DNA from 2 places in the Pantoea sp. X-Soil-TKNS-1279 genome. Region 2 is predicted to be linked to the other one. Evidence: predicted binding sites of a transcription regulator. Region 2 holds the regulator's gene; the other holds the start of a gene.
What was found. Region 2 encodes Fur, which represses iron uptake genes when iron is present. Its sites were predicted from a motif close to ATAATAATGAGAACNACTATCAA; they were not measured.

Region 1 (5,705 bases), 680 kb from region 2:
TCATCATCATCAGAAATTGGACGTCCCTGGGTGGTGAGGATGGTTTTCTCGTCGTCGTCGAAGCGTGTGTAGTTCACCAGCCCTTCCGCCATACCGAAAACCTGTTGTAACCGGCAGCCAATTTCTTGTTGGATGCGGGAAGCCAATGTCTCACCCAACTTCGCACCGCCCACCTGCATCCGTTCCAGTGAGGCCAGCTGTTTGTTGCTGCCCCATTCCTGAATCGCCTGCAACCACAGGCTCACCGCAGGCGGCACCAGGCCGGTATCGGTGATCTGATGTTTTTCGATCAACGGAAAGCACAGTGTTGCGCTGGGATCGGCGGCCAGTACCACCTGACCACCGGCATAAAACACGCCGAGTGCGCCGGGTGAACTCATCGGAAAGTTATGTGCCGCAGGCAGTGCTACCAGATAGCGGGTGCGGTCGGTCACGGCGCAAATATCCACGCTGCCACGAATGCTGTAGTAGTAATCGTTGTGGGTACGCGGGATCAGCTTCGGCGTACCGGTACTGCCGCCGGAGAGCTGGAAGAAGGCCACTTCATCACCCGCACTCGGCGTTGGGGTGAAATCACCGGCGCTTTCCGCCAGCAGCGTTTCCAGGGTGTTTTCCGGCTGGGTGTCATTGCGCAGAATCACCTGCTGCAACGAGGGATGGCTGCGGCACAGCACATCGATAAAGCTATCATCAGCGAACAGCGGATGGGTACGATCGGCAATCAGCAGCACCGGTTCAATCTGCGCCGCGTAGGCGGTCATTTCTGTGCGCTGATGGCTAAACAACGCATTGACGGGTGCCACGCCAATTTTAAATAAGGCAAACAGGGTCAGATAGAAATCCGCCACGTTGCCGAGCTGCACCAACGCGGTATCGCCGGTTTTCAGGCCGCGACGTTGCAGGGCAGCCGCCAGGTTGTCGGTCAGCTGATCCATTTCGCGATAACTGATTTGGCGTTCGCCGTCGATCACCGCGATGGCGTCATTCTGTTGCTGACGCGCCAGGATGTCGGTCATTGGTACGTCGAGCCAGTAGCCTTTTTCGCGGTAACGGGCGGCGAGTTCGTCAGGCCAGCGGTTGTAGGGAATACTCATGGTCTTTCCTTTATTGCAGTCCAAAGGCGCGCAACATGGTGTCCAGCTTCACGCCGGTTTCACGCCATTCTGATTCGGGTTGAGAGTCGGCCACAATTCCGGCACCCGCGAACAGGCGCACGCGGCTGTCATGTACCGTGCCGCAACGGATGGTGACGACCCATTCGCCATTGCCTGCGTCATCGCACCAGCCGACGATGCCGCCAAACAGCTGACGATCGAACGGCTCCAACTGTTGGATCAGCTGCTGCGCTTGCTGATGCGGGAAACCGCTGAGAGCCGGGGTCGGATGTAGCAGGCAGGCGAGGGACAGGGCATTCTCGCGCGGATCCTGCACTTCACCATCAATCTGCGTGGCGAGATGCCATAACGTTGAGGTGGTGATGAGCGAGGGTACGGTCGGCACCGACAGCAGACGGCTGCGCGGTTGCAGCGTGGAGCGCATCGCATCGGTGACCAGCTGATGTTCGTGCCGATCTTTACTGGAGTTCATCAACGTTTCGCCGGCTGCGCGATCGGTTTGGCTGTCGCTATCGCGACGTGCGGAACCGGCGAGAGGACAAGAGCTGAAGTCACGCCCCTGCTTGCGCAACATCAGTTCCGGGCTGGCTCCCAGCAACACACCACCCTGCGGCAGCGGCAGATGGAAATGGTAGCTGTTAGGGTTTTGCGCCATGACCCGCTGCATCAGCGCAGCGCTATCCACCGGTTGTTCAGTCACGATATCCATCAGGCGCGACAGGACCACTTTGTCGAGATCGCCACGTTGTGTGGCCGCCACCGCATCTGCCACCATTTGGGTAAAGGCGTCGTGATCCGGCACTGCCGCACGGCGGCGCACGGCGGGCAGCGCACTCAGTTCGGTCGGTAACGCGGCCAGTAAATCGGCACGCTTAAAGGTCTGATGGGATTCAGGAATAAACAAAGCGGCAGGTTGGCTGACATCAAACGGGATCGCACCGACCAGAATCGGTTTCTCGATACCCTGTTTTTTCGCCGCTGCAAAATGCTGGCGCAGCTGTTGCTGAAAATCACCGTCTAGCGCAGCAGCATCCTGAACCGGTTCGGTCAGGGTGGTGTAGCAACCCTGAGTCACCAGGCTGCGCCAGGGAGATGTGAACAGGAATCCGCGACAAAGTGCGGAAAAATCCTTCAGCCAGGCATTTTCAAACGTGGAGGATTCCACCATAATTTTCACCTATAAATGATAAGATTATTAAGAATGATTATCATTTTTATTATGGCCCTGTAACCTACGTCGAATGGTCCAAAGAGTCAATCAGTTCGCGGGTGTTCCCTTATCTTTAAGCGTTTTCCGGCATTTACGCCGGGGGCGGAAATAAGCTAAATAATGGATGAAAACTTATGAATAAATGCGGTTTATGGGGCATGGTTGTCCTGTTGTTCATTTTACAGGCTTTTAGTGGACTTGCGCGTGCCGAACAGGGCTGGCCACGCAAAATTCAGACCGAACAGGGCGTGGTGACATTGACCAAAGCCCCCCAGCGTATTGTCTCAACCAGCGTCACCTTGACCGGTTCACTGCTGGCGATTGATGCGCCGGTGATTGCATCGGGTGCTACCGCCCCCAACAGTCGCCTCTCCGACGATCAGGGCTTCTTCCGTCAGTGGGGCGAGGTGGCGAAACAACGCGGCGTCAAACGCCTGTATATTGGTGAAGCCAACGCTGAAGCGGTGGCAGCCGAAGCACCGGATCTGATTATCGTCAGCGCCACGGGTAACGACTCCGCCATCAAGCTGGTGAGTCAGCTTTCTGCCATTGCACCGACGCTGGTGATTAACTACGACGATAAAAGCTGGCAGGACCTGATGACGCTGCTCGGTGAGGCCACCGGTCATGAAACCGAGGCGGCGCAGCATATTAAAGCCTTTGCCGATCGTCAGGCCGCGCTGAAAAAAGCCATCACATTACCGCCGCAGCCGGTTTCCGCCCTGGTGTGGAATGGCGATGGACGCGCGGTGAATTTGTGGACTGCTGAATCGGCGCAGGGCAAATTGTTGCAGCAACTGGGCTTCACCCTGGCGATGCCTCCGGCCAATATTCAACAAAGCCACAGCATGGGACAGCGCAAGGACATCATTCAGCTCGCGGGTGAAAACGTTGCCAGCGGCCTGACGGGACACAGCTTCCTGTTATTTGCTGGCGACGACAAAACCCGTCAGTCGGTGCTGGCTAATCCGTTCCTCGCACAAAACGCCGCCGTGACGCAGCAACAGGTTTATGCAATGGGCGTTGACAGCTTCCGCCTTGATTACTTCAGCGCCAGCAACCTGCTGGCTCGCCTGGAAAAACTGTTTGTGAAGTCATGATGCTTCTTCCGCCAGCGTTACGGCTGGCGGTTGATAGCGACGTAACGATCCCATCACCAGCCACATCAGCACGCCCAGCAGGGTGGCAGCAAAGCCAAACACCGCGGCCGCCTGCTGAGGTAACAGCCAGGCACCGATCCCGCCAATCAGCGCCGCGCCCAGCGCATCCCCGGTGACGTTTTGTGCCGTCCATAAGCTGTTAATACGTCCCAGCAGCGCATCAGGGGTTAATGCCTGAATCAGGGTATACTGCACCAGGCTGGTAATGGAACTGAAGTAACCAAACGCCACCAGGCAGAGCAACGCGAGGGGGAAGTCTGGCATCAGGCCAAACAGCCCGAGCGCCAGAAATGAGGCGATAGCGCTACTGAGAATCAATAAACCGGGACGTGAGGCCTGTGCTAACCGACCACTGGTGACAGCGCCGATTGCGGCACCCAAAGGCACGGCAGCGAACATCAATCCCAGTCGGTCGGCACTCACCTCCCAATGCGGAGCCAGCGCCGGATAGAGCACGCGAATCGCGCTCGCCAGCGTCACCAGTGCGCCCATCAACGCCGCCATCCCCACCAAAGGCGTGGTAAAAAGAAATTGCACACCGGTTGCCAGCGATTTCAGGGGGTGCTCGCGCGGCTGTGGTGGCGGAGGTAGCATCGGCAGTTTTAGTAAGGTCAGCACGGTCAGTAAGGTCCCCAGCGCCGCGAGGACGAAGTTCCATACCACGCCGCCACTGGCAATCACCATGCCGGCTATCGCCGGTGACAGGATGGAGCCGAAACGTACCGAAAGCATGGTAATTGCGCCCGCCTGCATCAAATTCTCGCGTCCGACCAGCGCCGGAGTCGCGGCCAACAGCGCGGTGACGCCAATCGCACCGAAAAAGCCATCCCACAGCCCCAGCAGATACACCGCAGTCAGTGAGGGTTCCGGCAACGCCGCGTTGATCGCCAGTCCGACAAAGCCCAGACCACAGGTCGAGCGGGCGAATAAAATCAGTTTCTTACGTTCATAACGATCGGCCAGTACCCCGCCGGTTAGCAAACCAATAAACATGCCGCAGGCGGCTACCGTAACGCCGAGTCCAACCAGCAGGGGGGATTTTGTCATCTGCTGAATTTGTACCGGCACCGCCACCGCCAACATGCCGAGTGCGACAATCGAGATAAAGCGGGCGATAAATACCGCGCGAAACGCCGGATGGGATTTAAGCAGGGAGAGATCGATAAAGTGGGAGGGTTTGTTCATTTCTTCGCCTTTTTGCACCAATTTTCCTCATCTTCCGCGAGGCGAGTCATGATAACATAGACAAATACGAGTAATAACGATAACAAATATCATTATCACATTTACCCTACGCACGCGATTACGTTGATTATTAAAGGTTCATAACGCTATGCACCAGACTCGCGCACTTGCAGGATCAGGGATGCTGCTGGTGCTCCTTATTGCCCTGAGTTTAATGCTGGGGGCAAAATCCATCTCTCTTTCCGATGTTTATCATGCCGTTACCACCACCTGTGGTAGTGCGGATTGCGTTATCGTTCGCGAGGCGCGTCTGCCGCGTACCCTGGCCGGATTGCTGGCGGGCGTGGCTCTGGGGCTGGCCGGCGCGTTAATGCAAAGCCTGACGCGTAATCCACTCGCAGACCCCGGTATTCTTGGTGTCAACGCCGGAGCCAGTTTCGCCGTGGTGTTGGGGGTGGCATGCTTTGGTGCCAATGCGCCGTCCGAATGGCTTGGTTTTGCTTTTGGCGGTGCGCTACTGGCTTCATTGCTGGTGTCGATGACCGGTGCGATAGGTGGCGGGCGCGTCAATCCGGTGCGTTTAACCCTGGCCGGTGTCGCGTTAAGCGCGGTACTGGAAGGGCTGACCTCAGGCATCTCGCTGCTCAATCCTGACATCTATGATCACCTGCGTTTCTGGCACAGTGGTTCGCTGGATATTCGCGACTTCAGCATCCTGCGTACCCTGTGGCCAGCCGTTGCCGTCGGAAGCGTGGTAGCTTTCTGTTTGTCGCAAGCGTTAAACAGCCTGAGTATGGGCGGCGATATGGCGACCGCGCTGGGTACGCGCGTGGCCCGTACCCAGGTACTGGGGCTGCTGGCGATTGCGCTGCTGTGCGGTGCAGCCACCGCAGCGGTTGGACCGATTGCGTTTGTTGGGTTGATGACGCCGCATCTGGCGCGCTGGCTGGTGGGGAATGACCATCGCTGGCTACTGCCTGCTACCGCGTTGGTGACCCCGATCCTGCTGTTAACGGCGGATATTATTGGTCGCCT
Region 2 (5,705 bases):
GTGTTCCGGTTCACTATCCAGAAATTCAACCTGATGACGCCGGGCCGTGAACTGGCTGCTGATGATGAAACTGACGGCTATGACGTCAATGTTGATCACAGCGGCAGTGGCGAAAGCCAGACCGAATCGCTGGCGCGTCGTTACATTGGTGCCCTGGGTGGTTCAGAAAACCTGACCAACATCGATGCCTGTATCACCCGTCTGCGTCTGAACGTGAAAGATGCCGCACAGGTGAACGACAGCGTGGCGAAACGTTTGGGTGCATCCGGTATTATCCGTCTCAACAAACAAAGCGTGCAGATTATCGTCGGTACCCAGGCGGAAAGCATCGCTAGCGCAATGAAAACTGTGCTGACTAAAGGCCCGGTCGCCGCTGCGACTGCGGCACCTTCTGCTCCGCAGGCCGCCGCACCACAGCCGCAGGCCGTGCTGAACAGCGACAAAGGCGTGATCGCCACGCTGGTGGCTCCGGTGAGCGGTGAAGTGGTTGCCCTGGACGCGGTGCCGGATGAAGCCTTCGCCAGCAAGGCGGTGGGTGATGGTCTGGCAATTAAGCCTACCGGTAAAACCGTGGTGGCACCGATTGCCGGTACCATCGTGAAAATCTTCAATACCAACCATGCTTTCTGTCTGGAGAGCGAGAACGGTGTTGAGATCGTGGTGCATATGGGTCTGGATACCGTCGCGCTGGAAGGCAAAGGCTTCTCGCGTCTGGTGGAAGAGGGTGCAACGGTGGTGGCGGGCCAGCCAGTGCTGGAAATGGATCTGGATTTCCTCAACGCCAATGCCCGTTCGATGATCAGCCCGGTGGTGGTCAGCAACAGCGATGATTTCGCTGGCCTCAATCTGCTGGCAAGTGGGTCAGTGGTCGCCGGTGAAACCCGTTTGTACGAGGTTAAAGGCTAAACCCTTGTGATAAACCCCAAAGGCAGGAAGCGATTCCTGCCTTTTTTGTTTTAAAACGACCAACAAACGGTTGTTTCCCTTCTGCGCTTTGTGGATCATACTCCGTTACTTTCCAGGACAAATCACCCGTATTGTATTTGAGGATTTTGAGATGAGTGAGGCTGAAGCCCGCCCAACGAACTTTATTCGTCAGATTATCGACGAAGATTTGGCGAGCGGTAAGCACAACAGCGTGCATACCCGTTTCCCGCCTGAGCCCAATGGTTACCTGCATATTGGCCATGCGAAATCGATCTGTCTGAATTTTGGTATCGCACAAGATTACCAGGGACAGTGCAATCTGCGCTTCGACGACACCAACCCGGTGAAAGAAGATATGGAATTCGTCGAGTCCATCAAGCGCGACGTGCAATGGCTGGGCTTTGAATGGAGCGGAGACGTTTGTTACTCCTCGAACTATTTCGACCAGCTGTACAACTATGCGGTCGAACTGATCAACAAAGGCCTGGCCTATGTGGATGAGCTTTCGCCGGAAGAGATTCGCGAATACCGTGGCACCCTGACTGCCCCGGGTAAAAACAGCCCGTTCCGCGATCGCACGCCGGAAGAGAACCTGGCGCTGTTTGAAAAAATGCGCGCCGGTGGCTTCGAAGAGGGCAAGGCTTGCCTGCGTGCCAAAATCGATATGGCATCAAACTTTATCGTGATGCGCGATCCGGTGCTGTATCGCATTAAATTTGCTGAGCATCACCAGACTGGTAACAAATGGTGCATCTACCCGATGTACGATTTTACCCACTGCATCTCCGACGCACTGGAAGGCATTACCCATTCGCTGTGTACGCTGGAGTTCCAGGATAACCGTCGCCTGTACGATTGGGTGCTGGACAACATCAGCATTCCGGTTCACCCGCGTCAGTATGAATTCTCACGTCTGAATCTGGAATACGCGGTGATGTCAAAGCGTAAACTGACTCAGCTGGTGAGTGAAAAGGTGGTAGAAGGCTGGGATGACCCGCGTATGCTGACCGTGTCCGGTTTGCGCCGTCGTGGTTACAGCGCAGCCTCGATTCGTGAATTCTGCCTGCGTATTGGTGTGACGAAACAGGACAACATCGTTGAGATGGCCTCGCTGGAGTCATGTATCCGTGACGATCTCAACGAGAATGCGCCGCGTGCTATGGCGGTGCTGGATCCGCTGAAAGTGGTGATTGAGAACCTGCCTGCGGGTCATGAAGAGATCATCACCATGCCGAACCATCCGAACAAACCGGAAATGGGCACGCGTGAGGTTCCGTTCAGTCGTGAGGTGTGGATCGATCGCGCTGATTTCCGTGAGGAAGCCAACAAGCAGTACAAACGTCTGGTGCTGGGTAAAGAGGTCCGTCTGCGTAATGCTTATGTGATCCGTGCCGAGCGCGTAGCGAAAGATGATGAAGGCAATATCACCTGCATCTATTGTACCTGTGACGTCGATACCCTGAGCAAAGATCCGGCTGATGGCCGTAAAGTGAAAGGCGTGATCCACTGGGTTTCGGCGATCCATGCGCTGCCTGCGGAATTCCGTCTGTATGACCGTCTGTTCAGTGTACCGAACCCAGGTGCGGCAGAGGATTTCCTCACCACCATCAACCCGAACTCGCTGGAAATCAAACAAGGTTTTGTTGAGCCGGGTCTGCGTGATGCAGTAGCGCTTGCGCCGTATCAATTTGAACGTGAAGGTTATTTTTGCGCGGATAGCGTTTATTCGCAGCCTTCTAAGCTGGTATTCAACCGTACTGTCGGTTTGCGTGATACCTGGGCGAAAATCGGCGATTAATCCTTTTTGTCGTTTTCCCCATATCCTGATAAAAGGGCGAGAAATCGCCCTTTTTTATTGGCTGTAATTTGAGTTTAGCCATCTTTTATTCTGTGGCTTGCGAAACGTGCTTGTTATCGGGATTTGCAACTAATCTGACTTTAACAGAATTAATCCATTTACGAGTGTTAAAAACTTTTTTTCAGGTAGGCTATGCGCTCTCAGACGTTGCTCCGCGGGTTATAAAGGAAAAAAAATGACAAGTCTCGCTCAGGAAGCCAAACACAGCGTAGTGGTATTACATCAACTTATCGAACGTATTTTTAATCAGTCGGATAGCACCGACGACAGCATTGAATTGTTCCTTTCGCACTTTCACCCGGATTTCAAAATGGTGACACCGCAGGGCAAGCAACTGGATTTCAATGCGACGGAAGTGCTGTTCCGTCAACTGCGTGGTCAGCGTGAAGGGATGCGTATCGCCACCAGCGAACATGCCATCATCTCGCAACAAAGCAAGGAAGTGACGATTCAGTATCGTGAATTGCAAATGATGAACGGCACTAACCAGAGCCGCATTTCACTGGCGGTGCTGGATTGCAGCACCTCCATTCCGCGCTGGCGATATTTACAGGAAACGCTGGTGCAGTGATACAGCCATAAAAAAACCGGTGCCTGGCACCGGTTTTTTTATACTGCATAGCACATTTTACTGCTTGTCGTGGAGCGTCTCGTCTTCGCGGCAGTCTCCCAACGCACAGTGGCCGTACAAGTACAGACTGTGGTTAGTCAGCTTGATACCGTGACGTGTGGCGATTTCGCGCTGACGCGTTTCAATGGATTCATCGCTGAATTCGATCACTTTGCCACAATCCAGGCAGATCAGGTGGTCATGGTGATGCTGTTGCGTCAGTTCAAAGACGGATTTACCACCCTCGAAGTTATGGCGGGTCACGATTCCCGCGTCATCAAACTGGTTAAGAACGCGATAAACCGTTGCCAGACCAATCTCTTCGCCCATGTCGATCAGGCGTTTGTACAAATCTTCCGCGCTGACGTGATGGCATTCGGGTTCCTGAAGCACTTCCAGAATTTTCAGTCTGGGGAGCGTGACTTTCAGGCCAGCCTTCTTCAATGCGGAGTTGTTGTCAGTCATGCGGATATTGTCCTGTTACTTAGCTAGTCACTTGCGGCGCAGGGCCTTGAATGTCGATCACGCGCATTCTCATTTGCGTCTCATTATAGAACTCAAGCAGTGAAATGAAAACCAAGGCAATGTCCTGAAAATCACCAGTGGCTGTAAGGAGAAATGTCACTAACGCCGGCGGGGATCGTGCAGGTCTTTGTTTCCATTTCACTCAGCCTCATTCTGATGCCAGAGGAATAAGCGGATGACCGTTACGGGTATTCTACAGATTTGCGGGAAAAAGTTAAAAAACAGTAGCTATTATTTTTATAGGAAATTCCTTTAACTCAATGTGAGCCAGCGCCCACATTGAGGAGGGCAGGGGATCAGGCTTCAATGATCTCTTTCAGTTGCAGCTCATCGAAAATCTGTTTCACCCATTTATCAACACGTTCGTTGGTCAGTTCAGGCTGCCGATCTTCATCGATCGCCAGACCGAGGAAGTGTTTGTCATCTGCCAGACCTTTCGAGGCTTCGAAATGGTAGCCTTCGGTCGGCCAGTGTCCCACAATCACCGCGCCGTTTGGCTCGATGATATCGCGGATGGTGCCCATCGCATCACAGAAGTATTCAGCGTAATCTTCCTGGTCACCGCAGCCAAACAGCGCGACTAATTTGCCATTGAAATCAATTTCTTCCAGAGTCGGGAAGAAATCATCCCAGTCGCATTGCGCTTCGCCGTAGTACCAGGTCGGAATGCCCAGCAGCAGGATATCGAATGCTTCGAGATCTTCTTTGGTGCTCTTGGCAATGTCATGCACTTCGGCCACATCTTTACCCAGTTGTTTCTGGATCATTTTTGCAATGTTTTCAGTATTGCCGGTATCGCTGCCGAAGAAAATGCCTACGATTGCCATGAGTTAAGTAACCTCTTAAATCCTGATATATGGGTTGAATGCACAGTTAAGCGAATGATAGCAGACCGGGCAAAGTGGCGGAACTTGTAAAGCCGAGACTTTGTGTTCCTGCGTGCGGTCTGCGTGTGTTACGACAGTTTGAGTTGCGCCAGCAGCATTTGTTCAATCAATTCGCTACGGCTGATGTTCTGCTGCTCTGCCAGAGTATTAAGCGCGTCAACCGCTTCACTGCTCATTTTTAGCTCCACGCGACGCAAACCACGCACTTTGTCGCGTTTTAGCTGGTTGCGCTTGTTAATGCGCAACTGTTCGTCACGCGTTAGCGGACTGGTTTTGGGGCGACCGGGACGTCGCTCATCAGCGAAGAGATCGAGCGTGGTGCGGTCAGTTTGTTCTTTTGCCATTTTTTGTAAAACTGAGTGGGCGCGAACGGCGGAAAGGCGCTGCGCAATTTATACATTATCGGCCCAGCCACGGTGAAAAAATCATCCGCGGCAAATTTTTAGCGCGACATCATACTCCAGCACTCCTTGCGACGCCAACCTTTAACGTTTTGCGGCAAGCTTTTGCTTTTACAGTACAAAAAATCGGCGAACTGCGCGCAAAACCGCCTCAGGTTTTTCAGCATGGACCCAGTGACCGGCACCACTGATGACATGCGCATGCGCCTGTGGAAACTGGCGCAGCAATGCATCACGATGCTGATTGTCCAGATAAGGCGATTCGCTCCCGCGAATGAACAGCGCCGGATGTGGCCATGCAGGAACCTCATTCCAGCCGGAAATGGTGGCGTAATTATCCCACAGCACCGGCACATTAAAGCGCCATTCGCCATCCTGGAACGATTTCAGAATGAACTGAATGACCCCTTCTTCAGTCAACAGGGTGCGCATCACCTCGGCGGCTTCACCGCGACGCGTCACACCCGTGGCGCTCACGGCACGGATAGCAGCAAAAA

Region 1: a site for Fur is predicted at 2,311-2,333, ahead of AC6I8N_RS02675 (isochorismate synthase). Genes of this name have one in related genera too.

The regions. Positions count from the first base shown of each region.
Region 1 is NZ_AP035948.1:592,067-597,771, forward strand. It holds gene AC6I8N_RS02670 ((2,3-dihydroxybenzoyl)adenylate synthase) at 1-1,094, opposite strand, end outside; gene AC6I8N_RS02675 (isochorismate synthase) at 1,105-2,283, opposite strand; gene fepB (Fe2+-enterobactin ABC transporter substrate-binding protein) at 2,460-3,425, shown strand; gene entS (enterobactin transporter EntS) at 3,420-4,670, opposite strand; gene fepD (Fe(3+)-siderophore ABC transporter permease) at 4,852-5,705, shown strand, end outside.
Region 2 is NZ_AP035948.1:1,273,099-1,278,803, forward strand. It holds gene nagE (N-acetylglucosamine-specific PTS transporter subunit IIBC) at 1-906, shown strand, start outside; gene glnS (glutamine--tRNA ligase) at 1,058-2,725, shown strand; gene AC6I8N_RS05905 (hypothetical protein) at 2,961-3,356, shown strand; gene fur (ferric iron uptake transcriptional regulator) at 3,414-3,860, opposite strand; gene fldA (flavodoxin FldA) at 4,217-4,747, opposite strand; gene ybfE (LexA regulated protein) at 4,876-5,151, opposite strand; gene ybfF (esterase) at 5,320-5,705, opposite strand, start outside.